3 regions of the Mixta calida genome follow, and region 1 is predicted to be linked to each of the others. Evidence: predicted binding sites of a transcription regulator. Region 1 holds the regulator's gene; each other region holds the start of a gene.

The links. Region 1 encodes LexA, which represses DNA repair genes until DNA is damaged. Its sites were predicted from a motif close to TNCTGTATGTACATACAGNA; they were not measured.
Region 2: a site for LexA is predicted at 3,034-3,053, ahead of C2E16_RS12400 (YebG family protein). Genes of this name have one in related genera too.
Region 3: a site for LexA is predicted at 4,746-4,765, ahead of umuD (translesion error-prone DNA polymerase V autoproteolytic subunit). Genes of this name have one in related genera too.

Annotation. Positions count from the first base shown of each region.
Region 1 covers NZ_CP026378.1:4,022,125-4,032,601, reverse strand. The annotation lists gene C2E16_RS19190 (maltoporin) at 1-1,008, shown strand, start outside; gene malM (maltose operon protein MalM) at 1,104-2,048, shown strand; gene ubiC (chorismate lyase) at 2,201-2,728, shown strand; gene ubiA (4-hydroxybenzoate octaprenyltransferase) at 2,730-3,611, shown strand; gene plsB (glycerol-3-phosphate 1-O-acyltransferase PlsB) at 3,687-6,128, opposite strand; gene C2E16_RS19165 (diacylglycerol kinase) at 6,257-6,625, shown strand; gene lexA (transcriptional repressor LexA) at 6,731-7,339, shown strand; gene dinF (MATE family efflux transporter DinF) at 7,443-8,765, shown strand; gene C2E16_RS19150 (CsbD family protein) at 8,990-9,202, shown strand; gene zur (zinc uptake transcriptional repressor Zur) at 9,436-9,951, opposite strand; gene C2E16_RS19140 (conjugal transfer protein TraF) at 10,395-10,477, shown strand, end outside.
Region 2 covers NZ_CP026378.1:2,578,514-2,588,990, forward strand. The annotation lists gene ptrB (oligopeptidase B) at 1-1,633, opposite strand, end outside; gene C2E16_RS12395 (tellurite resistance TerB family protein) at 1,761-2,432, opposite strand; gene C2E16_RS12400 (YebG family protein) at 2,706-3,020, opposite strand; gene purT (formate-dependent phosphoribosylglycinamide formyltransferase) at 3,156-4,334, shown strand; gene C2E16_RS12410 (bifunctional 4-hydroxy-2-oxoglutarate aldolase/2-dehydro-3-deoxy-phosphogluconate aldolase) at 4,374-5,012, opposite strand; gene zwf (glucose-6-phosphate dehydrogenase) at 5,223-6,698, opposite strand; gene C2E16_RS12420 (MurR/RpiR family transcriptional regulator) at 7,058-7,930, shown strand; gene pyk (pyruvate kinase) at 8,227-9,669, shown strand; gene C2E16_RS12430 (pyridoxal phosphate-dependent decarboxylase family protein) at 10,173-10,477, shown strand, end outside.
Region 3 covers NZ_CP026378.1:1,875,361-1,885,837, reverse strand. The annotation lists gene C2E16_RS08900 (FUSC family protein) at 155-2,206, opposite strand; gene mqo (malate dehydrogenase (quinone)) at 2,543-4,201, shown strand; gene umuD (translesion error-prone DNA polymerase V autoproteolytic subunit) at 4,309-4,728, opposite strand; gene C2E16_RS08885 (helix-turn-helix domain-containing protein) at 5,178-5,420, shown strand; gene C2E16_RS08880 (LysE family translocator) at 5,449-6,042, opposite strand; gene C2E16_RS08875 (DksA/TraR family C4-type zinc finger protein) at 6,129-6,395, opposite strand; gene ymcF (cold shock small protein YmcF) at 6,514-6,657, opposite strand; gene C2E16_RS08870 (hypothetical protein) at 7,676-8,032, shown strand; gene C2E16_RS20545 (hypothetical protein) at 8,256-8,609, opposite strand; gene C2E16_RS20790 (biofilm development regulator YmgB/AriR family protein) at 9,301-9,546, shown strand; gene C2E16_RS08860 (manganese catalase family protein) at 10,185-10,477, opposite strand, start outside.

The DNA of each region.
Region 1 (10,477 bases):
CAGATGAACGTAGTGGGTAAAAACCTGTTTGATGCGCTGCCGGGCGCCAATATCTGGGCCGGTAAGCGTTACTACAAACGCCACGACGTGCATATGATCGACTTCTACTACTGGGATATCTCCGGTCCTGGCGGCGGTATCGAAGATATCGATCTCGGCTTCGGCAAGCTGTCGCTGGCGGCTACCCGCAGCAGCGAGGCTGGCGGCTCCTCAGCCTTCGTGACCGGCAATACCCGCGGCCAGGCGAAAGATCGCGCCAACGATATCTTTGACGTGCGTCTCGGCGGCATGGAAGTCAACCCCGGCGGCGCGCTGGAGCTGGGTTTTGACTACGGTAGCGCCAACGACACCGACGGCTACAGCCCGAATGACGAAGACGCCTCCAACGACGGCTGGATGGCGACCCTGGAGCATACCCAGACCTTCTACGGCACCAGCCTGAACAAGTTTGTCGTGCAGTACGCCACCGACGCCATGACGCAGAACCGCAACGGCCGTCCGGGCACTGCGGAGAACAATAACGGCTCGATGATTCGCGTGATTGACCACGGCGCCATCGACTTCAACGACACCTGGAGCCTGATGTATGTCGGCATGTACCAGGATGTGGATCGCGACAACAACAACGGCACCACCTGGTACACCGTGGGCGTGCGCCCAATGTACAAATGGACGCCGATCATGAGCACCCTGTTGGAAGCGGGCTACGACAACGTTAAATCGCAGCGCACCGGCGACCGCAACAGCCAGTATAAAGTTACCCTGGCCCAGCAGTGGCAGGCGGGCGACAGCATCTGGTCGCGTCCGGCCATCCGCGTGTTCGCTACCTACGCCAAGTGGGATGAGAAATGGGGCTACGCTTCTTCGCAGAAAAACGATCAGAACTACGTCGGCAATTTGCCGGGCACCACCGCAGGCGTCGCCTATAGCGATACCGCCGCGCACACCTTCAGCCGCGGCGACAGCGATGAGTTCTCTTTCGGCATTCAGATGGAAGCCTGGTGGTAATAAGACAAGTTAAAGGAGCGTAGTCGGCTCTGCGTCCTGCCTTAGCCCGCCTCCCTATTGCCTGAGAGAGGCGGGTTTCTCTTGAGGATAAAAAAATGAAAAAACATCTGCTCGCGCTCTGCCTGTTTCCGGCCCTGAGCTTCACCGTGCTGCCTGGCTTCGCCGCCAGCACCAGCATCAACCCGCAAAACGTGGCGACGGCGCCGTCCGTGTCGCCCGATAAGCTGCAGCGCCTTTCCTGGCTGCCGATGACGCCGCCGGTCAGCCAGGATATCGTCCTGAACGCCGGTTCGGTCGCCCTTAACGAAGGCAATATCAGCGGCCCGGTCGCCGCTATCGCCTTGCCCGCCGATCAGGGTTCGCTGGAAGTCACGCTCGCCAGCCTGATGAAAGATCGCAAAGTTTACGCGCCGAACGTGCTGGTGCTGGACAGCCAGCTACAGCCCGCCGCCTTTTTCCCCAGCAGCTATTTTACCTACCAGAAACCCGGCATCGTCGCCACCAACCGTCTGGAAGGCACGATGAAGCTGACGCCGGTGCTGGGACAAAAACAGATCTACCTGCTGATCTACACCACCACGCGCGACCTGGCGCAAACTTCCACCATGATCAATCCGGCCAAGCTTTACGCGGAAGGGGCGAGCAACGCCATTCCCGATGTACCGGACCCGGTGGTGCAGCATGTGAATACCGGCACCCTGTCGCTGAAAGTGAAGAGCGAGCAGAACAGCGGCAATATCATGATCGGCAAGCTGTTCGGATCCGACAACGCCAAACCGGTGGTGGTTGGCAGCAGCGCGGCGGCGACGAGCCAGCCTGCTAACAACGCGCCGGCGCCGGTCGCAGCCCCTGCGCCGACACCGGCGGCAAAAGCGGAGCCGATGCTGAACGACACGGAAAAATATTTTAACGACGGCATCCGCAGGGCGGTAAAAGCGGGCGATATCGACAAAGCGTTGAAGCTGATGAACGAGGCGGAACGCCTGGGTTCTTCATCGGCCCGCGCGACCTTTATCAGCAGTGTGAAAGGCAAGGGATAACATCCCCATAGTGCTGATCTTGCTGGACGATTGGTGCGCCACAGGCGCACCCTTTTTCGCTGGCTAAACGTCGGGTTTTTCCACTGCGTCGCGTGTTCTGCGCGAGGCTCTGCGCTACACTATGACACCTGTTTTTTTACCGGAGATGCCGTATGTCGAATCACGCGCTTTCCCTGTTGCGCGCAATCGAATGGCTTCCCGCTTCGTCACCGCTGCTTTCCGCCGCCGTGCTGGACTGGCTGATGGAAGAGGATTCGATGACGAAGCGCTTTGAACGTCACTGTCGGCACGTTACCGTTGAACCCCTGAATGAAGGCTTCGTCACCGCAGACGAGATTGCCGGGGAGCTGCCGTTTCTGCCGCAGGAGCCGCGCTACTGGCTGCGCGAGATTATTCTTTCCGGCGACGGCGTGCCCTGGCTGGCTGGCCGCACGGTGGTGCCGGAATCGACGCTAAACGGGCCGGAATCGGTGTTGAGCCAGCTCGGCACGCGTCCGTTGGGCCGCTATCTCTTTTCTTCCTCTACCCTGACGCGGGACTTTATCGATCCCGGCATCGCCGCAGGACAGTGGGGACGCCGCTCGCGCCTGCGTTTATCGGGCAAGCCGCTATTGTTGACTGAACTGTTTTTACCCGCTGCGCCGCTTTATCAAAGCCTCTCAGGAGAATCACGTGAGTAATATAGAAAAAGGGCTGACGCTGACGAAGCTGCAGGCCTGGAGCCGCCTGATGCGTATCGATAAACCGATTGGCTCGCTGCTGCTGCTCTGGCCGACGCTATGGGCATTATGGTTGGCGGGCGAGGCGGTGCCGCCGCTGCAGGTGTTGCTGGTGTTTGTGCTGGGCGTCTTTTTTATGCGTGCGGCGGGCTGCGTGGTAAATGATTTCGCCGATCGAAAAATCGACGGGCATGTCAAACGCACTCAAATGCGCCCGCTCGCCAGCGGCGCGGTCAGCGAAAAAGAGGCGAAGGTGCTGTTTGTGGTGCTGGCGCTGGTGTCGTTTGGACTGGTGCTGACCATGAACGCGCTGACCATCTGGCTGTCGTTCGCCGGACTGGCGCTCGCCTGGGTTTATCCCTTTATGAAGCGCTATACCCATCTGCCGCAGGTGGTGCTGGGCGCGGCCTTCGGCTGGGCGATCCCAATGGGCTGGGCGGCGGTCAGCGACAGCGTGCCGCTGAATGCCTGGCTGCTGTTTTTCGCCAACATTTGCTGGACGGTGGCCTACGATACCCAGTACGCCATGGTTGACCGCGACGACGATTTAAAAATCGGCGTGAAGTCGACGGCGATCCTGTTTGGCCGCTTTGATAAGCTGATTATCGGGCTGCTGCAGCTCTCTACGCTGCTGCTGCTGTCGCTGGTGGGGCTGCGTATGGGGCTGGACGGCGCATTTTACTGGTCGCTGCTGATCGCCGGCGCGCTCTTTGTGCATCAGCAGAAGTTGATCGCCGAACGGCAGCGCGAACGCTGTTTCCAGGCGTTCCTGAATAACAACTATGTCGGACTGGTGATTTTTATCGGCATTGCGCTGAATATGCTGCCGTTCAGTCAGTGGTGACGGCCGCACGATAATCTTTGGATGATAAAAAAACGGGCGCCTGAGGCGCCCGTTTTCTTTATGCTTGCGTCTTTTTTACACCTGCGTCGCCAGCCCGCTGTGGGCTACGGCGTTTTCAATGGTTTGACGCACGTCGCTGGTAATCAACTCCGACAGCAGGCGCGACGTGTTCTGCGTCTGCGCCAGTGCGGCGTCGCCCGTGTCGCTGATATAGCCTTCGTCACGTAGCGTCAGCACCAGGGTGGAGAACACCGCCTTATCGAAAAATTCCGGCGCGTTGATGCCGTGCAGTACTGACAGGCGCTGCGCCAGCGTGCGGCTCTCTTTTTCAAGCGAACCGCGGTTGATTGCCGGATTGGCGCTGAGGATAGAGAAGGTGATCGCATAGCGTTGCAGCGTTTCGCGCATGCCTGCCGCCAGTAGTTGCAGCGTGCGGAAACGGCCCGCGTTCAGGCGCATCATATCGCCTTCAATCACGATCAGCTGCTGGCGCGCCAGCTCCGCCGTCAGCGCCTGGAGCAGGTGCGGTAGCTCCGCTTTATCCCAGCGCAGGAACAGCTCGCTCTTCAACAGCGGATAGATCACCGTAACCTGACGCAGCAGCTCATCCGCCGAGATTGCCTGATGCTGTTGCACGATAGCGGCGATCAGCGACGGCATCACCAGCATGTGATGAACGTTATTGCGGTAATAGGTCATCAGCACCGCCTGCTCGCGCGGCAGGATGATGATATCGCCGATATTGTCCTTTTCCGTCTCGAACTTGTTCATGTTCAGCGCGTGTTCCAGCAGCGCTTCCGGCGTCATGTCCGGCACGGTCGCATCTGCGGAATAGGGCACATTGCGCAGCAGTTCGAGATAGCATTCCAGCTGCTCCAGCAGCTGCTCTCGCGTTAACGAGCGTTGACGCGAGGCGAGCAGGGCGGTCACGCAGAGGTTCATTGCGTTGGCGGCGCCGGCGTTATTGATGCGCACCATAATCTGCTGCGCAATATCGTTGACCGCCGGCGTCAGCCACTGCGGACGCTGCGCCACAATCGGATCGATCGAGTCGCGCCACTCCGGCACATGACGGTTGAGGTAGTTCACCAGCGGCAGCGGTTCGCCGAAGTTCACGTAGCCCTGACCCAGATTGCGCAGCTTGCTCAGGCCGCGCAGCATCTGCATAAAGCCTTCTTTCTCTTTCGCCGCGCCGCGCAGCTCTTTGGCGTAAGTGCCCACTTCCATTACGTGCTCATAGCCGATATAGACCGGCACCACGGTAATCGGGCGGTTGCCGCCGCGCAGCATCGCCTGGAGGGTCATCGACAGCGTGCCGGTTTTCGGATCGAGCAGTCGGCCAGTGCGCGAACGTCCGCCTTCGACGAAATACTCCACTGAATAGCCGCGGCTGAACAGCTCGCCCAGATATTCGCGGAACACGGTGGAGTAGAGCTTATTGCCCTTGAAGGTGCGGCGAATAAAGAACGCGCCGAGACGGCGGAAGATCGGGCCAGCGGGCCAGAAGTTAAGGTTGATGCCTGCGGCGATATGCGGCGGCACCAGCCCCTGATGATAAAGCACGTAAGAAAGCAGCAGATAGTCCATATGGCTGCGGTGGCAGGGAACGTAAACCAGCCCGTGCCCGTCCAGCGCCAGCTGACGAATGCGTTCGCCGCCGCTGACGTTGATGCCCTGATAAATTTTGCTCCAGGTCCAGCCGATAACGCGGTCGGTCAGGCGGATCATCTCATACGAGAAGTCGGCCGCAATCTCTTCCATCAGCTCAATGGCGTTCTGCTGCGCTTTTTCTTGCGAAATCTTCTTGCTGCGCGCTTCGTCTTCTACCGCCTTGGCGATAGCCTGCGACTGCAACAGCTTATTAAACAGATCGTGACGCACCGGCAGACGCGGGCCGACTGCGGCCAGGCGCTGACGGGCGAAATGGATGCGCGCCACGCGCGCGAGCTTTTGCGCGATGGTTTTATCGGTGCCGTGTTCGGTGGCCATGCGGCGCAGCGATACCATTGGCGAGAAGCGAACAAAGCTGTCGCGTCCCAGCCAGAAGACGGCAAAAAACTTCTGCACTCCGTTGAGCTCGCGCAGATGCGGCGTTTGTTCGCCCTGCACTTCGCGTCCCGGCGCACGGCCGAACATCACGGATACCGGCACCATCTGCACATCCAGATCGGGATTGTTGCGGTGCAGGTCGAGGTAGTCGTGAAACAGCTTCACCGACTCCTGATTAGGCACGAAGTAGGGGAAAACGCGCGGCCCGTCATGGATAAACACATGACGCGGCAGCAGGGCGCCGTCGATCTCCAGCGGCTCCAGCGGATCGGGCAGATCGTGCAGGCGGCACTGGGTGCGCAACGCCAGAAGATCGGCCTTTGAATCGTAAGGCAATACATACATAATGGGGCGCGACGTGTCGAGGCCCAGTTCCGCGACCGGATCGCCCGGAATCGCCTTACTTTTGACTAAAAATGTAAGTGGTAAATTCAATAACTTATAATAAAGTTTACGCCAACCTGACATAGACAACATGAAGCCTCTTGTTAGCAAAGCGCGGCAAGCATACCAGAAAGCGCATTGAAGATCTGTGGTGTTGCAATTAGTGCGGCACCCTGACATTGACGTTAAACATCGCAAAGGGTTCCCCGAACATGGCAAATAACGTAACGGGCTTGACGCGCATCATTAAAGCGGCTGGCTACTCCTGGAAAGGATTGCGCGCGGCCTGGCAGCACGAAGCGGCTTTCCGTCAGGAAGCGGTGATGGCGCTGGTGGCGGTCGTCGTCGCCTGCTGGCTGGATGTCGATGCGATAACGCGCGTGCTGCTGATCGGTTCGGTCGCCCTCATTATTATTGTCGAGATCCTTAACAGCGCTATCGAAGCGGTGGTCGATCGCATCGGCAGCGAACTTCATCCGCTGGCGGGACGGGCGAAAGATATGGGCTCCGCTGCGGTTCTGCTCAGCATCATACTGGCTCTCTTTGTCTGGGCAACCTTGCTGTGGGCATATTTGCGATAGCGCTTCCGCATTCGACAAAGTGTTGTTTTTTACACTGCATTCGGTTTCCATTCCGACAATACCTGTATATACTCACAGCGACTGTATAAACAACCAGGGGGCGGGATGAAAACCTTAACGGCTCGACAGCAGCAGGTTTATGACCTGATTCGCGATCACATTAACCAAACGGGGATGCCGCCAACGCGTGCGGAAATCGCTTCCCGTCTTGGCTTCCGCTCTCCAAACGCCGCAGAAGAACATCTGAAAGCACTGGCGCGTAAAGGCGTTATTGAGATGGTGTCCGGCGCTTCGCGCGGCATCCGCCTGATGGCGGAAGAGGAAAACGGCCTGCCGTTGATTGGCCGCGTCGCCGCTGGCGAGCCGCTGCTGGCGCAGGAGCATATTGAAAGCCGTTTTCAGGTCGACCCTAACCTGTTTAAGCCTCACGCTGATTTCCTGCTGCGCGTCAGCGGCATGTCGATGAAAGATATCGGCATCGTCGACGGCGATCTGCTGGCGGTGCATAAAACGCAGGATGTGCGTAACGGCCAGGTCGTGGTGGCGCGTATTGATGATGAAGTCACGGTTAAACGCCTGAAAAAACAGGGTAACACGGTGCAACTGCTGCCGGAAAACAGTGATTTTCAGCCCATCGTGGTCGATCTGCAACAGCAAACCCTGACTATCGAAGGCCTGGCCGTCGGCGTGATTCGCAACGGCGACTGGCTCTGAAACTGATGTGGCGGCTCCTCTGCCGCCACTGAATAGCCCCTGATTCATATTTATCCGGCGATAACCGCTGTGGCCTGTCGCCATACTATTTTCGCGGATTGTCATGCAACTCTTCTCTGCAACCGATAAAAATCTCTGGCGGCTGGCGCTGCCGATGATCCTTTCCAATATTACCGTTCCTCTGCTGGGCCTGGTTGATACCGCCGTGATCGGCCATCTCGACAGCCCCGTCTATCTGGGCGGCGTCGCCGTAGGCGCGACGGCGACCAGCTTCCTGTTTATGCTGCTGCTCTTTTTACGCATGAGCACCACCGGGCTGACGGCCCAGGCGTTCGGCGCTGGCGATAAATCGGGACTGGCGCGCGCGCTGGTTCAACCCTTGCTGATCGCCGTCGTCGTCGGGCTGGCTTTTGTGCTGCTGCGCGATCCGCTTAGCGCGCTGGCGACGCGCGTCGTTGGCGGCAGCCCGGCGGTGCTGGAGCAGGCGAAGCGCTTTATCCATGTGCGCTGGCTCAGCGCGCCCGCTACGCTGGCGAATCTGGTCATTTTGGGCTGGCTGCTGGGCGTGCAGTATGCGCGGGCGCCGGTGATTTTGCTGGTGGTCGGCAACCTGGTAAATATCCTGCTCGACCTGTGGTTTGTTATCGGCCTTGGCTGGGGCGTAGCGGGCGCCGCTGCGGCAACCGCGATTGCGGAATACGTGACGCTGGCGGTCGGGCTGGGCATGGTGTGGCACCTGCTGCGCCTGCGGCAAATTACCTTCTTACAGCTGAAGCAGGGGCTGCGCGGCGATATGCGACGCCTGCTGCGCCTTAACCGCGACATTATGCTGCGCTCGCTGCTGCTGCAGCTCTGTTTTGCTTCGGTAACCGTGCTGGGCGCGCGCATGGGCAGCGATATCGTCGCGGTTAACGCCGTGCTGCTGATGTTTCTGACCTTCACCGCCTACGCGCTGGATGGCTTCGCCTATGCGGTGGAAGCGGTCTCCGGGGAAGCCTTCGGCGCCAGAGATGCCGATAAGCTGCGGCGGGTCTGGCTGGCGGCCTGTCGGCAGGCGGGCCTGGTGGCGCTGCTGTTCGCCTGTGCCTACGCGCTTTGGGGTAAAGAGCTGGTGGCGCTGTTGACCTCGCTGCCAACGTTGCAGGCGCAGGCGGATCGCTACCTTCCCTGGCAAATGCTTCTGCCGCTGGTCGGCGTCTGGTGCTATCTGCTGGACGGCATGTTTATCGGCGCAACGCGCGGGCGCGAAATGCGCAACAGCATGGCGCTGGCCGCGCTGGGTTTTGCCTTAGCGCTGGCGACGCTGCCTTATTTAGGCAACCATGGCCTGTGGCTGGCAGTAACGGTTTTTCTTATGCTGCGCGGCCTGACGCTCGGCTGGATCTGGCGTCAACACCAGCGGCGCGGCGACTGGTTCACGATTTGACACATTTATATGCGGCTGCGCTTATTACCTGAATTAACTCGTTTTTAAGGGTAATCGACAGGTTTTTCGGCGTGTTTTCAGTTCATCTGACTGAGATTACGAGCAGAAACGCCGTATTCAGCTATCATTAAAGGGTGACAAACAAGGAATCAGCGACTGTTTTCACTGAACATACAGCGCTGACAGTCTGCAAGCTGTTAACACCTAAGGTAGAGGAAATAACGATGAACAGAGACGAAGCCGGCGGTAACTGGAAACAGTTTAAAGGTAAGATGAAGGAAAAATGGGGCAAGCTGACCGATGACGACATGACCGTTATCGAAGGTAAACGCGATCAGCTTGTTGGTAAAATTCAGGAACGCTACGGCTATGCAAAAGACGAAGCGGAAAAAGAAGTGAGCGATTGGGAGACACAAAACCGCGACCATCGCTGGTAAGTTTAAAGCCCTTCAGGAAGATGCTCCTGCCCCTGGCACAAGGAATGTGCCGCTCCCCTCTGTTTTTTTATCTTTTTTAACGCGGTCACGCTCTTTTCTTGCTGCCCCGTTTTCTGGTTATGTTTGGCATGATGAGGTTATTTTAGCGCTTACTACCCTTCAGACCGGCTTTAGCGACAAACCTGTCGCCTTCCCCCTAACGCAGCCATTACTGGCACCGCTTCGGCTGTTTTTTAACGCCCGCGCTTTTTGCTTATCAGCGTATGGTCATGATTACAGCTTTCAGGATGCTGGCAACTTTCGACATCTTTACATCCGTTGCACAAGCCGTGCGCTTCAATCACGCTATTACGCAGCGCAAAGCCGCTCTGCTGCGCCAGCGACTCCAGAATCGATTCCACGCCCTGAGCATGCTGTTCATTCACCGCGCCGCAGCGATCGCAAATCAGCATCGCTGAAGTATGTTGCGGTTCCTCGAAATGATGACACACCACATAGCTGTTGTTTGACTCAACGCGATGGATAAACCCCTGCTCCAGCAGGAAATCCAGCGCGCGATAAACGGTAGGCGGCTTGGCCTGCGGTTCAGAGGCGCGCAGCAGGTCAAGCAGATCGTAGGCGCTAATTGCGCCGTTCTGCTCGCTCATCAAACGCAGCACCTCCAGACGCTGCGGCGTCAGGCGCACGTTGCGTTGCTGACAGATTTTTTCAGCCTGCGACAGAATCTGTTTTGAAGGTGAAACGCTCATAATTTTTCTCCGGGCGATTGAGATGTTATCTTATCACGTTGGATAAAAAACGCCGACTCCTTCCTGAAGTCCTCAGAAAAGCGCTATTTCGCGCCTGAATTACCGAAAGTTTCCGAATTATATCTCCTGGCGGCATGCCTGAACCCGCCGATAATACGCAGCGTCCAACGCGGAAAAGAGACAGATCCATTCTTAATTGTTAATTTCCAGTTTGCAGGAGAATTAATATCCAGCTAATGTTCACTCAGGCTTAAGCGGCATAGGGAAAAACAGAGCCGCAGCGAATGCAACAGATAAGCCACTCACTGCTTATAAAAGCAGCAATTCACTGATAAGTCGGGGAAAACGCCTTGAGTTCAGGGCAATAAAATGGGCAATTACTGGTCATCATGCGCCCAGTGATTTTCTACATACTTTCAGCTTATTTTTGGTGGCGTCTGATAATGGCAATGAAAACCGTTCAATCTTTCAAGCTTTCTTCTGCAACAGCCTTAACCGCAATTTTATTTACCTCTTTTTCATCACA
Region 2 (10,477 bases), 1.4 Mb from region 1:
GGTTGATGACCGCGCCCATCAGCAGGCCGCCCGCACTGCCGCCCATGGCGTACAGCCGCTGCGGATCGCCGTAGCCCTGCTGCACCAGCGCGTCAGTTACGTCCAGAAAATCGTTGAAGGTGTTCATCTTGTTCAGCAGACGGCCATCGTCGTACCACTGCTGCCCTAACTCGCCGCCGCCGCGCACATGCACCAGCGCATAGATAAAACCGCGATCGAGCAGACTGAGTCGGCTGGAGCTGAAGTCCGCGTCCATAATCGAGCCGTAAGAGCCGTAGCCGTATACCAGCATAGGGTTTTTACCCGGCTGATAGTGCTGGCGGTGATAAACCAGCGATACCGGCACCTCGACGCCGTCGCGCGCTTTAATCCACAAATGCTCGCTTTTGTAGTTGGCGGAATCGAAGCCGTTAATCTGCGTCTGCTTCAGCACGCGCCGCTCGCCGGTATCCATATCCAGTTCAAACAGCGTGGTGGGCGTGGTCATGGAGGAGTAGCCGTAGCGCAGCTTGCTGGTCTCCGGCGAGGCGTTAAAGGCAAGCCAGGTCACATAGGCGGGATCGTCGAAGGCGATGCCGAAGGTTTCGCCGGTGCGCCAGCAGATCTGCCGCAGGCTGGAAAGCCCGCGCTGGCGCTCTTCCACCACCAGCCAGTCGCGGAACAGCTGGAAATCCTCCATCACCACATGATCGCGCGGCGCGATAATGGTTTCCCAGCGCGACTCATCCAGATAGCTGGTGCGGTAGAGACCGAAGTTTTTGCCGTCGCGGTTAGATCGCAACCAGAAACGGTGATCGTAGTGGTCGAGCGTATATTCATGCCCTTTGCGGCGCGGCACGAACACCCGCGGACGCGCATCGGCATACTCCGCGTCAAGCAGATGAATTTCTGTAGTCGTCGTGCTGTGCAGCGCGATGAGAACAAAATGCTCCGAGGTGGTTTTATGCACGCTGAGGTAAAAGGTATCGTCTTTTTCCTCATAGACCAGTTCGTCATCCCGCTGCGGCGTGCCGACATTGTGCCGCCACACCTGATAAGGCAGCAGCGTCTGCTTATCTTTACGCACGTAATAGAGCGTTTTTGAGTCATTCACCCAGGCAAAGCTGGGCGAGACGTTCTCCAGCACTTCCGGGTACCAGTTGCCGGTCTCCAGATTGCGAAAGCGGATGCCATACTGACGGCGTGAAAGAAAATCTTCCGCCAGCGCCATAATGCGGTTGTCCGGGCTGATATCCAGCGCGCCCATAGTATAGAACTCGCTGTGTGCGGCGCGCTGGTTGGCGTCGAGCAGCGTCTCCCACTCGTCCGGCGTCCCGGTGTCCGCTGGCTGGCGCAGGTAGATGGCGTATTCGTTGCCCGCTTCATAACGGCTTTGATAGCGGTAGCCGTTTTTCACATAAGGCACGCTGTAGTCCTGCTGCGATATGCGCCCGACCATCTCTTTTAACAGGCGATCCTGCAGGGCCTTCTGCGACAGCATGACCTTATGACCGTAGTCATTTTCCGCGTGTAGATAGTCGAGCACTTCTGGATCTTCGCGCTGATCGTCGCGCAGCCAGTAGTAATTATCGACGCGAGTATCGCCATGCAGCGTCATCTCATGGGGAACTTTTTTTGCTTTTGGTGGCATCATAACGGTTACTGTTTCCAGACAAACATCCATTAAGGGTGGCAGCTAAGGCCATGATTGCCAAGCGGTGAGCGGTAAAAACCAGCATGCAGCCTGTCGCCAGGCGGCGTCAGGCCTTAACTTAAGGAAATCAGGAAGGCAGTTTCTCTTTTTCCTGACGGATATCTTTTTCAATCTCTTCGCGTACGTCCGCCGGAATTTTCAGCGCGTCGCCCAGCTCTTTCAGATAGCTGCGCTCCATAAAATGATCGACATCGATCGTCGCGCAGCTGAGAAAGTAGAGTTCCAGCGCCTCTTCTTCGTTTTTAACGCCCTGCGCCAGCCAGTGCGGATCGAGCGGACGATTGATCGCCTGCTGAATCAGCGCTTCTGCCTGTTCACCATAGCCCGCCTGATGGATATTTTGCTCAATCGCCTTACGCTCCTCACCATCAATATGGCCGTCGCTTTTAGCGGCGAAGACCAGTGCGGTGATCAGACGCTCAGCCCGCTGATCGACCGGCGTCGCCTGCTGGCCAAACTGCGGCTCATCCTGATGCGCTTCACGCACGCGCTGTTTGTATTTGTTCCACAACAGGGTGCCCGCCGCCGCGCCGCCGCCGATAATCAGCGCGTTTTTGCCATATTTCGCCAGTAAGTTGCGCGAGGTCTTGCTGGATATCAGCAGTCCCGCCAGGCTGCCAAGCGCGCCGGGCGCCAGCATTTTATTTAAGGCTTCGCTGCCGCCCTGCGCTTTCGCGCCTGCGTTGCCGAGGTTCTTGTTGCCTAACATTTGTTGAAGTTGCTGCAGCCAGTTACTCATAGTCTCTCCTTTCGCAATGTGCGTCATAGTCTGAAGTACCGGACGTCAAGAAGCGTAAGCGGAAGCAAACAGATGAAAACGCCGCGCCGGAGAACCGGCGCGGCGTCAGGCCGGGCAGACAAGATAAGAATATGGCGGACGCGATGTCGCCTGAAACGATACGGACACACAATAAAAACGCGACCGCAGCTTTGCCTGACCAGCGGAGAGCCCCGCTCTGCTCAACTTCTTATGAACAAAGTGTGGCTGATATTCGTCAGGCTGCAATATTGATCAGGCCGCCTTAACGGCGCGCATCTTTTTACTGCTTTCTGTATCAGCCGCTTTCGGCACGGCGTTATCGGACTGCGCCTCCGGCAGTTTACTGGTGCGCAGAATATGCTGAACCGCATCTTTCTGCTCGGCGAGGAACAGACCCAGATTTTCAAACTGCGCTTCATCCAGCGGCAGTTCGCTCTGCAACAGCCAGTCAGTAAAGGCCTCCGCCATATCGAGCATCTTGTCGTATGCGTCTGCTTCTTTCTTGCTGGCAAATGTCATTTTTTCTTCACCTTTTCTGACCACTACAAATTTGGTTTCAACAGCCATGACTCACCTCGATTACTGTATTTTTATACAGTATAGCAGGCCAAATTTTCAGATCAAGCTTTCCTGACGGCTGCGTACGCAAACGTTTTCGTATATACTGCGCGCGTTTTTCTTCCTCACTTTCAGGTAGGTACTATGACGACTCTTGGAACAGCGCTGCGTCCGGGCGCGACGCGCGTAATGCTGTTAGGCTCCGGCGAATTGGGTAAAGAAGTGGCGATTGAATGTCAGCGGCTGGGCGTAGAGGTTATCGCCGTCGATCGCTACGCCGATGCGCCCGCCATGCACGTCGCGCATCGCAGCCATGTGATCAATATGCTGGACGGCGAAGCGCTGAAAACATTGATCGCCCAGGAGCGTCCCGATTATGTGGTGCCTGAAATCGAAGCGATCGCCACCGATACGCTGATCGCCCTGGAGCAGCAGGGGCAGCGCGTGGTGCCTAATGCGCGCGCCGCGCGTCTGACCATGAACCGCGAAGGCATTCGTCGCCTTGCGGCGGAAACGCTGGCGCTGCCGACCTCCTCCTATCGCTTCGCCGACAGTCAGGCGTCATTTATCGCGGCGGTGGAAGAGATCGGTTTTCCCTGCATCGTCAAGCCGGTAATGAGCTCCTCCGGCAAGGGGCAGAGCTTTATCCGTGAGGCGGCGCAGCTGCAACAGGCGTGGGACTATGCGCAACAGGGCGGCCGCGCCGGCGCCGGAAAAGTAATTGTCGAAGGAGTAGTGAAATTCGATTTTGAGATCACTCTGCTCACCGTCAGTGCCGTTGACGGCATTCATTTCTGCGCGCCGATAGGCCACCGTCAGGAAGATGGCGACTACCGCGAATCCTGGCAGCCGCAGCAGATGAGCCCGCTGGCGTTACAGCGCGCTCAGGAGGTTGCGGAAAAAGTGGTGACGGCGCTAGGCGGTTTCGGCCTCTTTGGCGTAGAGCTGTTTGTCTGCGGCGATGAGGTGATATTCAGCGAAGTGTCGCCGCGCCCGCACGACACCGGCATGGTGACGTTGATCTCGCAGGATATGTCTGAGTTTGCGCTGCATGTGCGCGCCTTCCTGGGTCTGCCCGTTGGCGCGGTGCGTCAGTATGGCCCGGCCGCCTCCGCCGTGATCCTTCCGGCGCTCAGCAGCAACAACGTCAGCTTCGGCAACGTTGAGCAGGCGCTGGGCGCGGGCTTGCAGCTGCGGCTGTTCGGCAAGCCGGACGTGGACGGTAAACGTCGGATGGGCGTCGCGCTGGCGACCGGAGAGAGTACGGAAGAGGCGGTAGCGCGTGCGGTTGCCGCCGCTGCCGCCGTGAAGGTCAGCGGCTAAGGCTGCCGGCTCTCCCATGGCGGGAGAGCCGGTGATGACTTAACGCGCGCCAGCGACGGCTTCGCGCGCCAGTTCAGTAATGCGCTGATAGTCGCCGGAAGCCAGCGCATCGTTCGGCACCAGCCAGGAACCGCCGATGCAGAGCACGCTTTTCAGCGCCAGGTAGTCGCGGTAATTTTTCGGCGAAATGCCGCCGGTCGGACAGAAGCGCACCTGTGGGAAAGGCCCGGCGATCGCCTGCAATGCCTTTACTCCGCCATTGGCTTCCGCCGGGAAGAATTTAAACTCGCGCAGGCCATATTGCATCCCGGTCATCAGTTCAGAAACGGTGCTGATGCCGGGAATAAGCGGAACGGTGTCTTCCACCGCCGCCTGCAGCAGCGGCTCGGTGATGCCGGGGCTGATAACAAACTGGGCGCCTGCGGCGGTCACTTCCGCCAGCTGCTGGGTATTGATCACCGTTCCGGCGCCAACGATGGCGTCCGGCACTTCCTGAATGATCGCCTTCAGCGCATCCATTGCCACCGGCGTGCGCAAGGTTACTTCCAGCACGCGTACGCCGCCCGCCACCAGCGCTTTAGCCATCGGCACCGCATGCGCCAGATCGTTGACCACAATCACCGGCACCACTGGGCCTGTTGTCAGAATCGCCTCGGCGCTTGTTTTCCAGTTTTTCATCGTTCTACTCTCCTGTCAGGCCAGCGAACCCATCCGACCACTGGCAATAATGGCGCGCATCCGCGCAGCAAAGAAAACGCTCAATACCATACCCGATTTTATTCGCGGTCGTCCACGCCCTTTAACGTTTTTTGAAACTGCGGTTCAATTTTCTATGCATCCGCTTCAGCGCGAAAAAAAGCCCGCATTTCGCGGGCTTAGTTGTTGTGCTTATTCAAACTCGTTCCAGGAACGGCCGTCGCGCGTGATCATGGCGACAGAGGCGACCGGCCCCCAGGTGCCTGCCTGATACGGCTTCGGCGCCTCGTTGTCGGCGGCCCAGGCGTCAATAATGGAATCGACCCACGTCCATGCCGCTTCCACCTCGTCGCGGCGCACGAACAGCGCCTGAATGCCGCGCATGCTTTCCAACAGCAGGCGCTCATAGGCATCCGCCAGGTGAGACTGGTTAAAGGTCTCGGAGTAGCTCAGGTCAAGCTTGGTGGTTTGTAGGTTGTGTTTGTGATCGAGGCCCGGCACTTTGTTCAGGATTTCGATATCCACCCCTTCGTCCGGCTGCAGGCGAATGGTCAGCTTGTTCTGCGGCAGCTCTTGCCAGGATTCTTTAAACAGGTTCATTTCCGGGTTTTTGAAGTAGACCACCACTTCAGAACACTTGGTCGGCAGACGCTTGCCGGTGCGCAAGTAGAACGGCACGCCCGCCCAGCGCCAGTTGTCGATATCGACGCGGATAGAAACGAAAGTTTCCGTATTGCTGGCTTTGTTGGCGCCCTCTTCTTCCAGGTAGCCCGGCACTTTTTTGCCCTGCACAAAGCCGGCAGTGTACTGGCCGCGCACGGTTTTTTCGCGCACGTTGGTATGGTCGATGCGGCGCAGCGAACGCAGCACTTTGACTTTTTCATCGCGAATGCTGTCGGCGCTGAGATCGGACGGCGGTGACATAGCGATCATGGTCAGCACCTGCAACAGGTGATTCTGGATCATATCGCGCATCTGACCCGCTTTATCAAAGTATCCCCAGCGGCCTTCGATGCCCACTTCTTCCGCGACGGTGATCTGTACGTGGTCGATAGTGCGGTTGTCCCAGTTGTTGGCGAACAGCGAGTTGGCGAAACGCAGCGCCAGCAGGTTCAGCACCGTTTCTTTACCCAGGTAATGGTCAATGCGGAACACCTGGCACTCTTCGAAATATTCACCGACCTGGTCGTTGATTTCCTGCGACGTTTCCAGCGAGGTGCCGAGCGGTTTTTCCATCACCACGCGCGCCGGTTTAGCGTTCAGCTTCGCCTGGCCGAGGCCTTTGCAGATAGCGCCGAAGGTGCTGGGCGGCATAGCGAAATAGTTGATGGTGACGCGGTTTTTTTGATCGAGCATTTTGCCCAGACGCGTAAAGTGCGTCGTATCGTTAACGTCCAGGTTGCAAAAATCGAGACGATTGCTGAGACGATCCCACAGCGCTTCGTCGATTTTCTCTTTCATGAAGGTTTCCAGCGCCTCACGCACCACTTTGGTGTAGGCCGCCTTGTCCCATTCCGCACGTCCGACGCCGATAATACGGGTCTGCTCATGGATCTGCCCGGCCTTTTCCAACTGATACAGGGAAGGCAGCAGTTTCCGGCGCGCCAGATCGCCTTTGGCGCCAAAAATGACCAGATCGCATGCCTGGGCTGTTTGTGTTACCGCCATTCTTATCTCCTCGTTGCAGGATGAGTTGAGCCAAAAATTCCCGACAGGCTCAGCTCTTATTGTAATTTTCTTTCAGCACAATGTACTGTGTTTAACCGGCGCGGGTAAACCGGCGCCCGCCTCTTTTGCCATAACCGGTTACTTTAGCGACGCCATGGTCCAATAGCGCGTCGTTTTCACCCCACTTTTCTTATGGCTTTCCTTCGGTGAAAATCAGACACAGCTCATATTCTGGCAAAAAACGTCAGGATGCGTTTTACCTGCGCTGCCATGTTGCTGTCGCGACACGGTATATTCTCAGTAAATGACCATCGGATGCACCTGTAAATGAAATCGACGGAAGTGATGAGCGTAATCAAATGAACAACATGCTGGAGAGAATTCACACGCAGCTTCCCCACCTCAGCAAATCTGAACGTAAAGTCGCCGAAGCGATCCTCGCCGCGCCGCAAAACGCCATCCGCTCCAGCATCGCCCAGCTGGCCAGTCGCGCAGGCGTCAGCGATCCCACGGTAAACCGCTTCTGCCACCGCATGCAGACTAAAGGCTTTCCCGATTTCAAACTACAGCTGGCGCAGTGCCTGGCGACCGGCACGCCCTGGGTCAGCCGCCATATCGACGAAAATGACGCAGTGGATATCTACGCCGATAAAATTTTTCATTCGGCGCTAGCTGGTCTTGAGCAGGTGCGTCAGCGGCTGGATATGTCGGCGATACAGCGCGCCGTCGAACTGCTGGCGGCGGCGAAAAAGATCAGCTTTTTCGGGCTGGGCGCGTCAGCCGCCGTGGCGCATGACGCGATGAATAAATTCTTCCGCTTCAATGTGCCGGTGATCTATTCAGACGACGTGGTGATGCAGCGCATGAGCTGCATCAACAGCGGCGCGGAGGATGTGGTGGTGTTGATCTCTCATACCGGGCGCACCACATCGCTGACCGAGCTGGCGCAGCTGGCGCGCGAGAACGGCGCGACGGTGCTGGCGCTTACCGCCTCCGGCTCGCCGCTGGCGCGCGAAGCGACGTTGCTGCTGGCGCTGGACGTGGCGGAAGATATCGATATCACTATGCCGATGGTGTCGCGGATGGCGCAGCTGATGCTGATTGACGTGCTGGCCACCGGTTTCACGCTGCATCGCGGCGCCCACTTCCGCGACAATCTCCGGCGAGTGAAAGAGGCGCTCAAGGCCTCGCGGCTCGACAAGGGGATCGACGTCTTTTCCGCGCCGCGCTAGCCGTGCCCTGCCGTTCTGTATTCAGCGCTTCCGACGCCCCGTCACAGCGGCGCGCCGCTTAAATATTGTCTGTTATCAATGAAGTTTTTCTTCTATGTGCAGGAAGAGTGACTTTAGCAGCAGGTGTCAGTATTGTATTTGGCGAACAGATTATCTTCACTCGCCGCCGGGAAAATCGCGCGAATGAGAACAACAAAGAGGAAAGATTACTCGCGGCAAGCCGATAAATAATCATAACCAGAACATTCATGCTTACTCTGTGCATCACTCAGGTTTCTACACCTTAAGGAAAACCCATGACCCGACGTCTCAGAAGAACCAAGATCGTTACCACTTTAGGCCCTGCTACCGACCGCGATAACAACCTGGAAAAGATTATTGCCGCCGGGGCTAACGTAGTGCGACTGAACTTCTCACACGGCACGCCAGAGGATCATCAGCTGCGTGCGGATAAAGTACGCGACATCGCCGCCCGTCTGGGCCGCCACGTCGCCATCCTTGGCGACCTGCAGGGACCGAAAATCCGGGTGTCGACCTTTAAAGAAGGCAAAATTTTCCTCAGCGTCGGCGATCGTTTTCTGCTCGACGCCAGCCTGGGCAAGGGCGAAGGCGATAAAGAGAAAGTCGGCATCGATTATAAAGGCCTGCCGGAAGATGTGGTGCCGGGCGACGTGCTGCTGCTTGACGATGGCCGCGTTCAGCTAAAAGTGCTGGAAGTGCGCGACAGCAAAGTTTTTACCGAAGTCACGGTCGGCGGCCCGCTTTCCAATAATAAAGGCATCAACAAGCTGGGCGGCGGCCTTTCCGCCGAGGCGCTGACCGAAAAAGACAAAGCGGACATTCTCACCGCGGCGAAAATCGGCGTCGATTATCTGGCCGTCTCCTTCCCGCGCTGCGGCGAAGATCTCAATTACGCGCGCCGCCTGGCGCAGGAAGCAGGCAGCGATGCGAAAATCGTGGCGAAAGTGGAGCGCGCCGAAGCGGTCTCTACCCAGGCGGCGATGGATGACATTATCCTGGCGTCCGACGTGGTGATGGTGGCGCGCGGCGATCTGGGCGTGGAAATTGGCGACCCTGAACTGGTCGGCATCCAGAAGGCGCTGATCCGCCGCGCACGTCAGCTGAATCGCGCGGTGATTACCGCCACGCAGATGATGGAATCGATGATCACCAATCCAATGCCGACGCGCGCCGAAGTCATGGACGTGGCGAACGCCGTACTGGACGGCACCGATGCGGTGATGCTCTCGGCGGAAACCGCCGCCGGTCAGTATCCGGCAGAAACCGTCAGCGCGATGGCGAAAGTCTGTCTTGGCGCGGAGAAAGTGCCCAGTATCAACGTCTCGAAGCACCGTCTGGAAGTGCAGTTCGATAACGTTGAAGAAGCGATTGCGATGTCGGCGATGTATGCCGCCAACCATTTACAGGGCGTCACGGCGATTATCACCATGACCGAATCAGGGCGCACCGCGTTGATGACTTCGCGCATCACCTCCGGCTTGCCGATCTTCGCGATGTCGCGTCACGAGCGTACGCTGAACCTGACGGCGCTCTATCGCGGCGTCACGCCGGTCTACTTCGACAGCAATAACGACGGCGTGGCCGCAGCGCACGATGCGATTAACCTGCTGCGCGACAAGGGTTTCCTGGTCTCCGGCGATCTGGTTATCGTTACCCAGGGCGACGTGATGGGCACCACCGGCACCACCAATACCAGCCGCGTGCTGCTGGTCGATTAACGCCTGCCGCCGCAAGCTTTCTTCTGCGGCGTTTTCGTTGACGCAATAAAAACGGCGCGCGATCGGTTCGCGCGTTTTTTCCTTCTTTTTTCTCCTTTTCAATGACCGCCTGCCGACAATCATTTCACTGCCCTGCTCCTTTTCCCTGCTGTTTGTAGTAATACCCCCAATAAAATGTGACATAAATCACATTTTAAATATTAATGTTGCTTATAACTCACTTGTCACAAAAATCCTATTGAATGATAATGATTGCTATTTATAATCGCATTCACATTATCAGTTGCAGCATACATGCAACATAAACGGATTTATCCTCATAAAATGGGAGGTTTACCGCTGAAAAAGGTTATCTCTCTCGCTTCGCTTTCTTGTCGGGCATTATGACTATACCGGTAATACATTAAATAAATTTAACTGATGCCGTGACGCATCAGGCGTACAGGGCCGTCATAAATTTGATGACGGCACGGGGTTCTTACGTCCAAAATAAGGTCAAGGAAATGGGATTGGTTTCCGCAACAACACAAAATAGCACGCCAGCAGATCGCAATGCCGCCTGCGCCAGCAGCGCAACATTTTTTTTCAATGAGGCGCAGCTGGAACAGTATGCACAGCAGACCCTGAGCGCGCTGGCTTTGGTCCGCCAGCAGCTGCAGCAAACTGAAAAGCCATTTAGCGGCATTTTGCCGCACGAGCTGGCGCCGGCGCTGCGCGCTATCGATCTTGATGCGCCGCTGGGCGACGAGCAGGCGGCGCTGGAAGAATTATCTGAAGTTTATCTGCGCGACGCCGTCTGGTTCCACCA
Region 3 (10,477 bases), 2.1 Mb from region 1:
GCGGGGGGTCGGGCGCGACGTCCAGCGGCGACGCAGTCTGGCGCAGGTTATCCACAGAAAATGGGGATAGCCTGTGTATGAATAAGTATAAATCGGCGCGCGGCTGCCTGACGCCGTGTCAGACAGTCGCGGCGCGCCTTTCCAGCACGAAACATCAGCGTTTTTCCGGCCAGCGCTGCTGCGGAAAAAGGGATACGCGCAGGTTAAACAGCGAGACCAGCGGCGCGAGCGCGGCGCTGTCCTGCGCGGCGAGCGCCTCCAGCTTAAGCAGCAGCTCGTTCAGCTCATCCAACAGCGTCTGATGCGGGATGACCTGTAATGAACGCAGTCGCCGCTTCAGATACAGTCCCAGCTCATGAAACATCTGGCCGCTTTCCAGCCGATGCTTTTCCAGCACCTCGCGATGGCGGGCATAGAAATCATAACAGTTGGCGCCCAGCCAGGCTTCAGTGATGAGATCGCCGCCAGCAAGCAGCTCAGGATCGGGATCGAGACGTTTGCGCGGCAGAATAATATTTACCCGATCGAGCATGCGGGCGACAAACTGCTGGCGCGACAGCAGCGAAGAAGCGTTGCGCTCAATCTCCTTAATAAAACCCAGCAGATCGCGGATGCCTTTGCGCACCGCGCGCTTTGCAATCCATGACGGTCGCTTATTGCGGATGATCGCGGTCAGCGTCACCGCAAACAGGATGCCCACCAGCGATGAGATCGCCGCGTTCAGGGTGGCGATCAGGTTGGGAACATAGTGATGGCTAAGCCCGATAAAACCGGGTATCTGGATCGCCACGCTCAGGCCGATCAGATTGGTCGCCGGTCGCGCGATCGCCAGGCTGAGCGCAAACAGGCCGGGCAGCAGGCACATCATCAGCGCCTGCAGCGTGTTTGCCTGCGGGATCAGCACGCCAACATAAAACAGGCTGATCGCCAGCGCCACCAGCACGCCTTTTACAAAGAGCTTCATCGGCGTGACCGGTGAGTCGATGCTGGCGAAAAAGGAGCTGATGATCGCCGCCATCAGCGGCGCGCTGGCGCCGTCCGCCCAGCCGCTGCCGATCCAAAAAAGGCTGGAGAGAAAGGTGGCGAGAAAAGCGGTCAGCGACGACAGCAGCAGCAGGCCTTTATCGATATGCCGGTGTTCGCGCGGGTTGTTTATCAGCGGCGCATCGCTGTCGCTGTAAAGATCGCTGGCGCGCGCGCTAACGGATTGATAAGCGTCGACGATGCGTACAACGTTGGCCAGGCGATCCAGCAGACCCAGCAGCAGCATGCTCTCTTCCGCGCTCAGCTCCTGCCGACGCCAGGCCTGCTCCAGTTCAGATTTCCCCTGCGCCAGCGCGCTTCGCACTGTATCGACATGGCTGACCGCATCGTAATTAAGCCACAGCTGAAACTGTTGTAGCACCAGCGTGACGCAGGCCGGAAAGCGGATTTGCAGTTCCGCCAGCAGTCTCAGGCGCGTTTCAATCGCGGTCAGCGTCGGCAGCAGATAGCTAAGATGCTGATACTGTACGCTGACCAGCCGGATCACCTTGCGCGCCGCCTCCCCTTCATAAACGCAGTGGGTTATCAGCGTTTCGACGTTGAGCGGATAGTTCGCCATCTGAATCAGAATATCCTCCCGCTCCAGCGACTTATCCTTCGGCAGGCGCACCACCAGCTCGTTACAGAGTTTACGCGCGTTGCGGTACCAGTTATCGACGCTCTGTTCCAGCAGATGTTGCATGGGAACCGGGAACACCAGTCGGTGGATCAGCGTGCTGCAAACGATGCCCAGCGTAATCTCCTCGATGCGCGAAATCACCGTCCAGGTAATTGCCGATGGCGTAGTGACATCAGGAAAGCCCATAATGGCGGCGCTGTAGCCCGCCAGCATGAAAACGTAGCTTTTTGGCGTGCGATCATGCAGCGAGAGACAGAGGCAGGCGGTGACCCATAGCGAAACGCACAGGCTGAACAGCATCGGCGACTGCACGGTTTCCGGATAGATCAGCAGAATAAACAGACCGCCAAGCAGCGTGCCCGCCAGCCGAAACACCGACTTTGAGATCGTCGACGCCGCGTAGAGCTGCGAAGTAACAAATACCGTGGTCAGCGCCCAGGCGGGCTTTTCGAAATTAAGCAGGAGAGCGACAGATAACGCCAGAAACGCGGCCAGAGAGGTTTTGAGCGAGAACAAAACCGCGTTTTTTGAAAACCACTTCATGTTGAAAGAGTACCGTAGCACAGCTGTGTGGCGCGTATCCTGACAGAAGCGAGAAAATTTTACCTTTGATTATGTAATACAAATTATTTCTAATTTAATTAACTGAATTTAAACATATTTATAATGATGCTTATGACCAGGCAAATGTAGCGCTTTCTGCGGCCTTGGTTAAAAAAGAAAAGAGGGCTATTCCGCACGGCAGCAATTATCACGCCCGCCCTATACCATTTATTCGCGGAAAAAAATAACAACATTTGTTAAATAAACCTTTCATTTGTTGAATCAGACGTTAAAATGTCGCTCCTTTTTTATTATAAATCATTGCTTTTAACTCAAATGTCACATTCTACTAAGCTTTATTCGGCAATATCTCTCGCAGTAATGCTGGCCTGTTCCAACGCATACGCTGAAAACACCACGGAAAAGACAGATGTCCTGCTGATTGGCGGCGGTATCATGAGCGCCTCTCTGGGTACGCTGTTGCATGATTTGCAGCCTGACTGGAAACAGTTGATGGTTGAGAAGCTGGATGGCGTTGCGCTTGAGTCTTCTAACGGCTGGAACAACGCCGGTACCGGCCACTCCGCCAACATGGAGCTGAACTATACGCCGGAACGTAAGGATGGCTCGATCGATTTCAGCAAGGCGCTGGAAATCAACGAAGCCTTTATGATCTCCCGTCAGTTCTGGTCTACGCAGGTGAAGCGCGGCGTGCTGAACGATCCGCACTCCTTTATCAACTCTACGCCGCATATGAGCTTCGTCTGGGGTGATAAGAACGTCGATTACCTGACCAAACGTTACAAAGCGCTGCAGCAGACTACCCTGTTCCAGGGCATGCAATTCTCTACCGATCAACAGCAGATCAAAAAGTGGGCGCCGCTGATTATCGAAGGCCGCGATCCGCAGCAGAAAGTAGCGGCGACCTGGACGCCGGTCGGCACCGACGTCAACTACGGTGAAATCACCCGTCAGCTGATCGGCAGCCTGAAGAAGAATAAAAACTTCACGCTGGAAACCTCAACCGAAGCGACCGATTTCAAACGTAACGACGACAACAGCTGGCACGTAACCGTTACCGATGTGAAAACCGGTGAAAAACATGCCATCGACGCCAAATACGTCTTTATCGGCGCAGGCGGCGGCGCGCTGAAGCTGCTGCAGAAAACCGGCATCCCGGAAGCGGACAACTATGCAGGCTTCCCGGTTGGCGGCTCCTTCCTGGTGACCGAAAACCCGGCCATCACCAGCCAGCATGCTGAGAAAGTCTATGGCCAGGCTTCCGTCGGCGCGCCGCCGATGTCCGTACCGCACCTGGACGCCCGTTACCTTGACGGCAAGCGCGTGGTGCTGTTCGGGCCATTTGCGACCTTCTCTACCAAGTTCCTGAAAAACGGTTCGTTCCTCGATCTGTTAAGCACCACTACCACCAAAAACGTGATTCCGATGACCGACGTTGGTCTGGATAACTTTGATCTGGTGAAATATCTGATCGGTCAGGTGATGCTGAGCGACGAAGATCGTTTTGAAGCGCTGAAAGAGTACTACCCGTCCGCACGTAAAGAGGACTGGAAACTGATCCAGGCCGGTCAGCGTGTACAGATCATCAAAAAAGACGCAGAGAAAGGCGGCGTGCTGAAGCTGGGTACCGAAATTGTTACCGATCAGCAGAAAACGCTGGCTGCCCTGCTGGGCGCATCGCCGGGCGCTTCTACCGCCGCGCCGATCTCCATTAACGTGATCAAGAAACTGTTCCCGGAGCAGTTCAACTCACCGGAATGGCAGAGCAAGCTGCACGACGTCGTACCGAGCTACGGCCAGACGCTGAACGGCAACGTTGCCCTGACGCAGCAGGTATGGGATGAAACGGCGGCAACGCTGAAACTGACCAAACCGCCGGTGATTCAGATGAACAACGTCAATGCGCCTGCCGCGCCTGCCGCACAGCCGAAGCAGGAAGAGTCTAAAGCGCCTCAGCACGATATGGCGCTGTAAGCCTCGCTGTATAGCGCGCCGCGCTGCGACGAAGCACGCTGTAACGCAACAGAAAAAAGCCTCCGTTTTCGGAGGCTTTTTTTGCCCTGGCGACAGACGCCGCCTCGCTATTTCACCGCTTTAATCACAAAGGTCACGACGCCAAATATCTCCAGCCCCTCTTCCCCGCTGGGAATAATGGGCCGCCAGGCCGGGTTCATCGGCATCAGCCGCACCCTGGGCCGCAGCTCCAGCTTTTTTACCGTAAAGGCGCCGTCCACCGCCGCAACGACAATATCGCCATGCCCGGCAGTGAGCGAGCTGTCCACCACCAGCATATCGCCATCGCTGATGCCGCCTTCTGTCATTGAATCACCGCTGGCCCGGACAAAGTAGGTTGCGCTGGGTCGTTGCACCAGCAGGTCGTTAAGATCGAGACGCTGCTCAATATAATCCTGCGCCGGTGAAGGAAAGCCGCACGGCACGTGTTCGATAAAAAGCGGCAGACGCAACAGCGCGCCCAGCTCGACAGGTCTGATGAATTCCATAACCACTCGCCCAAACATACTGTATATAAATACAGTAAACGTAATGGGCGGTTTTAATCAAGCGCAGCGGTATCTTTTTTTCCGTGCAGCGTGAGGTCGGCGTTTATATTTCAGCCATTTTACTCTGCGAAGGCTTATTGATTATTGAGTGAGCAGGAGCGCTATCTTGTCCCGTACGCAATAGCATTATTAATACGTTTGGCAAAAAAATCAGCGCTGGCGAACAGGGATTGCGATTCTCACACCCGCATTTATTTTTCCGCCTCGCCCGTTATATGCCCTTTTCTTGCAACACTGGCTGAAAGCTTCCGTTTGGCGTGCCATAAAAATCGCAAAAATGCGCCATATCAAATAATTATAAAATTTAATCAAAATAGCTTGCCTTGACACCCGAATCTTCCGTGTCAATGATTAAAAAAACGGACAATAAAACTGTTGTGGAGATAGCTATGCCTCTGAAAGTGCTGTCCATGATTCCCGCAACCGCCGCCACGATTAAAGCGGCTCGCCAGGCGGCAGGCCTGACGCAGGCGGAAGCGGCAGAGCGTTTTAATTATAGTTTGCGGGTGTGGCAGAAAAAAGAAGCGGAGGCGGGAACGGGTAAAAATGGCGGGCTGACGCAGGGAGAATATGAGCTGTTGTTGCTGCTGGGTAATCTTCACCCGGATTATGCGCTGGCGCCGAAGAAATAGCGCGCGGCCAGCGTTGCCGATGCGGATTTTATGTTAGCGCGCTGAGCGCAAACAGGATCAGCAGCAGGCCGCCGCCGATATCCACCCATTTTCGCAATCGGTCAATGGGATACCTTTCTACTGAACGCAGCAGCAGTTGGCTGGCGATCGTCAGCCAGGCGACCATGATAGCAATATGCATCGACGCCAGCAGCAGATAAGCGCCCGTCCCGGCGGTGTTGCCGGCAAAACGGCTGACGACCGTCAGGTAGAGCAACAGCGCCTTCGGATTGATCACGTTCGCCAGCCAGGCCTGGGTTAAAGTGATGGGCTGCGTCTGCGCCGTCAGCCGCAGCGGCTGAGCCGTGAGACCGCCGCGAATCAGCCGACAGCCCAGCCAGAGCAGATAGATCGTACCCGCTATTTTCAACGCGCCGAACAATGAGGGAAACGCAGTCAACGCCGCGGTAATGCCCAACCCCACCAGCAGCGCATGGGTAAAAATGCCCAACGCCGTCCCAGCCATTATTGTTAGCACGCCCCGCGCTCCTGAGGTAAGCGCGCTGTTCATGGCCAGGGTAAAGCTGGCGCCGGGAGAAAGCACTACGGGTAGGATAGCGATAGCGAAGCCGCCAGGGTCCATGCGTTTTCTCCAGCAGAAGGGAGGCAGAGCGGTATAAAGGAGACGTAACGAGTGAAGCGGCGGCTTTTTAACAACCGCGCCATCGGCTAGCGGAGCTGGCTGTCTTTACTGCCCCGGCGATTATAGAGGCTGAGATGCTTGTGCTGTTTGTCCAGTTCTGTCTGGCAGGCAAGGCAGTAGCGTACGCCTTTCAGCGCCTGTCGCCTCGCTTCCGGGATCGCTTCTCCACACTCCTGGCAGTAATGCTCGCTTTCGCCCTGTCCCATCGCCTGACGCACGCGCGCCACGCCATCATTTACCGTACTGTCGATTTGTTCATTGACGGCTCCGTCAGAAGCCCAGCCGCTGGCCATTATTGCCTCCAGAAAAAGTTATTCAGAAGTAAATATGGTTGCTGAGCGCCCAGACTTCAAGCCGGCAAGCGATGACCGGAAGAGGGATTAGGTAAAAATATGGCTCGTTGGGAAAGTATCAGGCAGCCAGAGGGGTTAAATAGCTAACAATCATTGGGGCTTTACAGAAGATACAGACGGCGCCATGAGGATTGCGGTAAGAAACATCGAACAGGGAGATTCGGCATTGATGTCCGCTACAGCGCGAGCATCGATATTTAATCGTTAAAATAAATAATCCTTAATAATTACGTGTTATTCAGACAAGCTTATCACCCGCAGAGGCGACTGTCTGCTGTTTATTGACTTTTATTTTTTCTGCCGCCGCAGGCGACTACAGCGCATCAGAGACGGCGCCTGATACCGTTACGGCCCTGCCGCGACAAAGGTAAGACGCACGCTATTGGAATTTTTAAGCAGGCTTTCTCTCTTCACATGAAAAAGGCCACCCTGAGGTGGCCTTAATATTTATTACTTTTTTTATATTTTCTCAGAAAAGCATTGTGCGAATTTCTGGAAAGTTTTCCCTGGTATGGCAGATACGTGGCCTTTCCCTCTTTTCAGAGGAGAATTAGCGCTGTCGCCCTCTTCAGCGTCGGGCAACTTTTCAGGCTGCGGGACGTTGTTCAGGTGACGTCGCCATATTCCTTTAAAATACCTTATGTATCAACTCTCTTAAAGTACAGGTATCGCCACTTTATGCAGAGACATTGCGACGTCATTGTCGCGATAAGTCTGTACGCTTACCTGTTCCCTTTGTGCGCAGCAGGCAGGCTGTCAACCTACCCTGGCTCTACGACTGTTGAGCACATCACAGACTGTTTATGGCGCAGCATTAGCAGCGGCATCGTCATCTGCCCTCCCTCAGGCTCCTGTCTGCCCTTAGCTACCGGTCATTTGCTGTCTGCTATCGACCATTCGCCATTCGCCATTCGCCAAAATTACTTTGCCTGAAGCCGCGTTACCTCGATGGATTTATACTGCTCCAGCGCCACGCTTTTGCAGCCCTTGCGAGCCCTGTTTTGCTAACGCTATGGACTTTTTTGCCAGGGGAAAACAGTACCAACGTCATCCCCGGATGATCAGACTTATTTCATTTCGCAAAATAATCAATAAGTTAAATCATCTTATTAAAAAATACACAATTAATTAATGAATCTCAGGTAATAACAGTAATTTCTTACTATAATCTTTTTAGCGGAGTGCAAACTCGGCTTTTCAAAAAGCAGGATTTTTTTGTAATGAGTATGATGGAGCAGTTTATGGTTTGGTATGTGCTTGACTCTATTGTGAGCCCGGATTCAGATACAGCGTTTTCCCTTATTAGCTCGCCATGCAATCTAAAATTTGTTCTGTGGTACGATACGGAGCATTATCTCTCTCCTGGCGATAGCCTGGAAACGTCTGATAACGGCCTGATTGTTAATGGTCATGTACAGCCGGTCTATATCCTTGATGTTTCAATATTCCGTTCAGACTACTGGAAAAAACTTCGCGTTTACAATAAACGCTGCCCTGGCAATAACAACCAGTCTCATACCACCTGCTCCTACAAACAGCAGTGCCGCGTCAAAAAGTGCCCTTTCGTTTCCCATTAATGCTTTGATAATTTCTGACAGCATTATTGTAGCCGCCGAGATTTAACCTGATACGCTCGCAGCGGAGTTGGGTACGTGCTGTGATCATGTTAACGGTAATAAAGCACAGCCTTTATTTTTAGCTGCCTCAGTAATGAGGCAACTGGAAATGAATGGGCATTTTCATCATTAACGGAAAAAGCGCAATGCTAAAAATAATGATGTAAGGCCTGAGGTATCTATTTCAGCCGTGAGCTAAGGCCCGTTCTTCCAGACCATAAGGGCAACATTTAAAGCGGCACTCCCCTGAACGATCGCAAGACGTGGGCTTAAACGGGCCATTTGCCGGGCAATCCGTTCGGACGGATAATAACGACCAGTTTGCACGGTTAAAAGGAAACACAGAAATAATCACCATATCGCTTGCTGCGCCATTAACCAGCAGTTCTTCTCCATGGGTCGTTAATACATCTCCGGCATGAACCACCGTTTCGCCCTGATACCAGATAATCAGTTTAAGGTTTTTATGCGTAATAACGCAGGCAAAAACAGTGCCGGTTAAGGGACACATCAGCGAATCCATGACGTTATACTTCATATCTACCCTCGGTTAAACCATAAATAAAAATTACAATTTTTATGATAAGACATTTCTGATGGCTTGCAGCGATGCTTATCAATCATGGCAATGATATTTCAGTAACACATTAGCTGAAAGGAAAAGTCTTATTATTTTATTAAAATTAAGAAGCACATAGCAAACGTGACGTTTCACCAGGAAACTTTGTAAAGCTTAAATAAAGTGACATTTTCGGGCGTAAATTTACATTTTTTTGGCAACAATACTGAAAAACAAAATGATCAATTATCATTATTTATTCAAATATCCTTATACTTTTTACCTGACCACCTGGTTGTTTTTAAAGCTTAACCATTAATTAATTTAACACACCAATCTTTAACATATTATTTATTTCAAATGAATTACTAAGCATGCTAGTTTTAAGGCCATTAATAAAAAAAAAGAAACTATTAGGCAGTTATATTCCAGGAAACTGGTCATACCACACAAAAAACTCGATAAAAAAATGGAATAATCTTATTTTTCCTATATAACTTCTGCGGTGATGTTTAGTCACAAAGTAACGAATGGTGCTTTACACCGCCTCTGGAAACAAAGGGATTTCTGTTTTCAGAGGTTTTTTTTCTGTAATAAAAGTAAATGCAGGCATTACTGCTTTAACATTCTACCACCGTTTATTAGCAAATTGTTTCAATGGAGAGAAGCCGTGCATCAGGAACCCGCTATTGAAGTGCAGATTGCTGACTATTTTAAGCAGTCAGCGCCGCAGCAATTAAGTCAGGAGGAACTGCTGCGTACGCTGACCGATAATATCGCCCGCTCCAAAGAGACGCTGAAAGAAAAGGCGATCATCTCTGGCCTGCTGGAAAAGCTTGAAACGGAAAGCGACACCATTAAGCTGCAGGTCTATCGTCAGGCGCTGGAGGTATTATTGCGCAGAGATCTTCGCTGACGGCATACCTCTGTAGTCCGGTAACGTAAAACGCGCCCTGGTTTGAGATAATGTCGAACTGGCAATTTTCCCCGGTTCTCAAGTCGGTAATATCTCTTGTCAGCAGTATTCTGTTTGCCAGAATTATCCATGGTCGTTCCTGTTACCGGACCAGCTTTTTCTGAGTCAGCGGAAAGCAGCCCATTGACATCATTCAGGTGATCGATAATGCGCACTCTGTTCTCGAAAGAGATATTAAGCCGCTTATTCCGTCACTTTGCTACTTTATCCCCTTTCGTTCTGGCTGTGCGTTTCCTTTAGCCATCAGTAAAATTTGCGCCTTTCGGCATCAGGTTTTTGGTTTGTTAAGATCAAGGTTAATCAGATTCATCGTGACTGAAGTATTAACGGCGCTCCGCAGGCACTGCGTTACTGTTTATCAGAATGTTGGCGGAAAAGAGGAATTCAGGGCATAAGGATGCAACGTTCCAGCCGCAAAGGTATGTCCTGCGTTGAATAATACCAGAAGGCATGCGCGGAAAGCGGCCGCGCTGCGGCGGTAAGCCGCGCTAAATCACTTTGTTGATCGCAAAAAAAGGCCGCCCTCAGGCGGCCTTTGCATCCATTTTCAATATCCCGGGTCGTCAGTACAAACGGCCCTATTTCACTGCGCCAGAAGGCGGCACGGTGCCGGTCGGCGGAACGGCGCCGGAGATCTGCTCATTCTGCGCGCCGGAACCCGGACGGGCTGACCCCAGCAGCGGCTCGTCGCCCAGAATTTCAGGCTTCTCTTTCGCCGTAAACTGGCCTTTGCCATCGTACGAGGGGCCTTCGCTCCAGCGGCCTTTCGGCAACGGTTTATCCAGTGAGGTGTTGAGGCAGTAATAGGAATGCTCAGACGCTTCATGCTCCTGCGGGAAGCTGTTGGGGATCGGCAGAGAGGCGTTCAGAC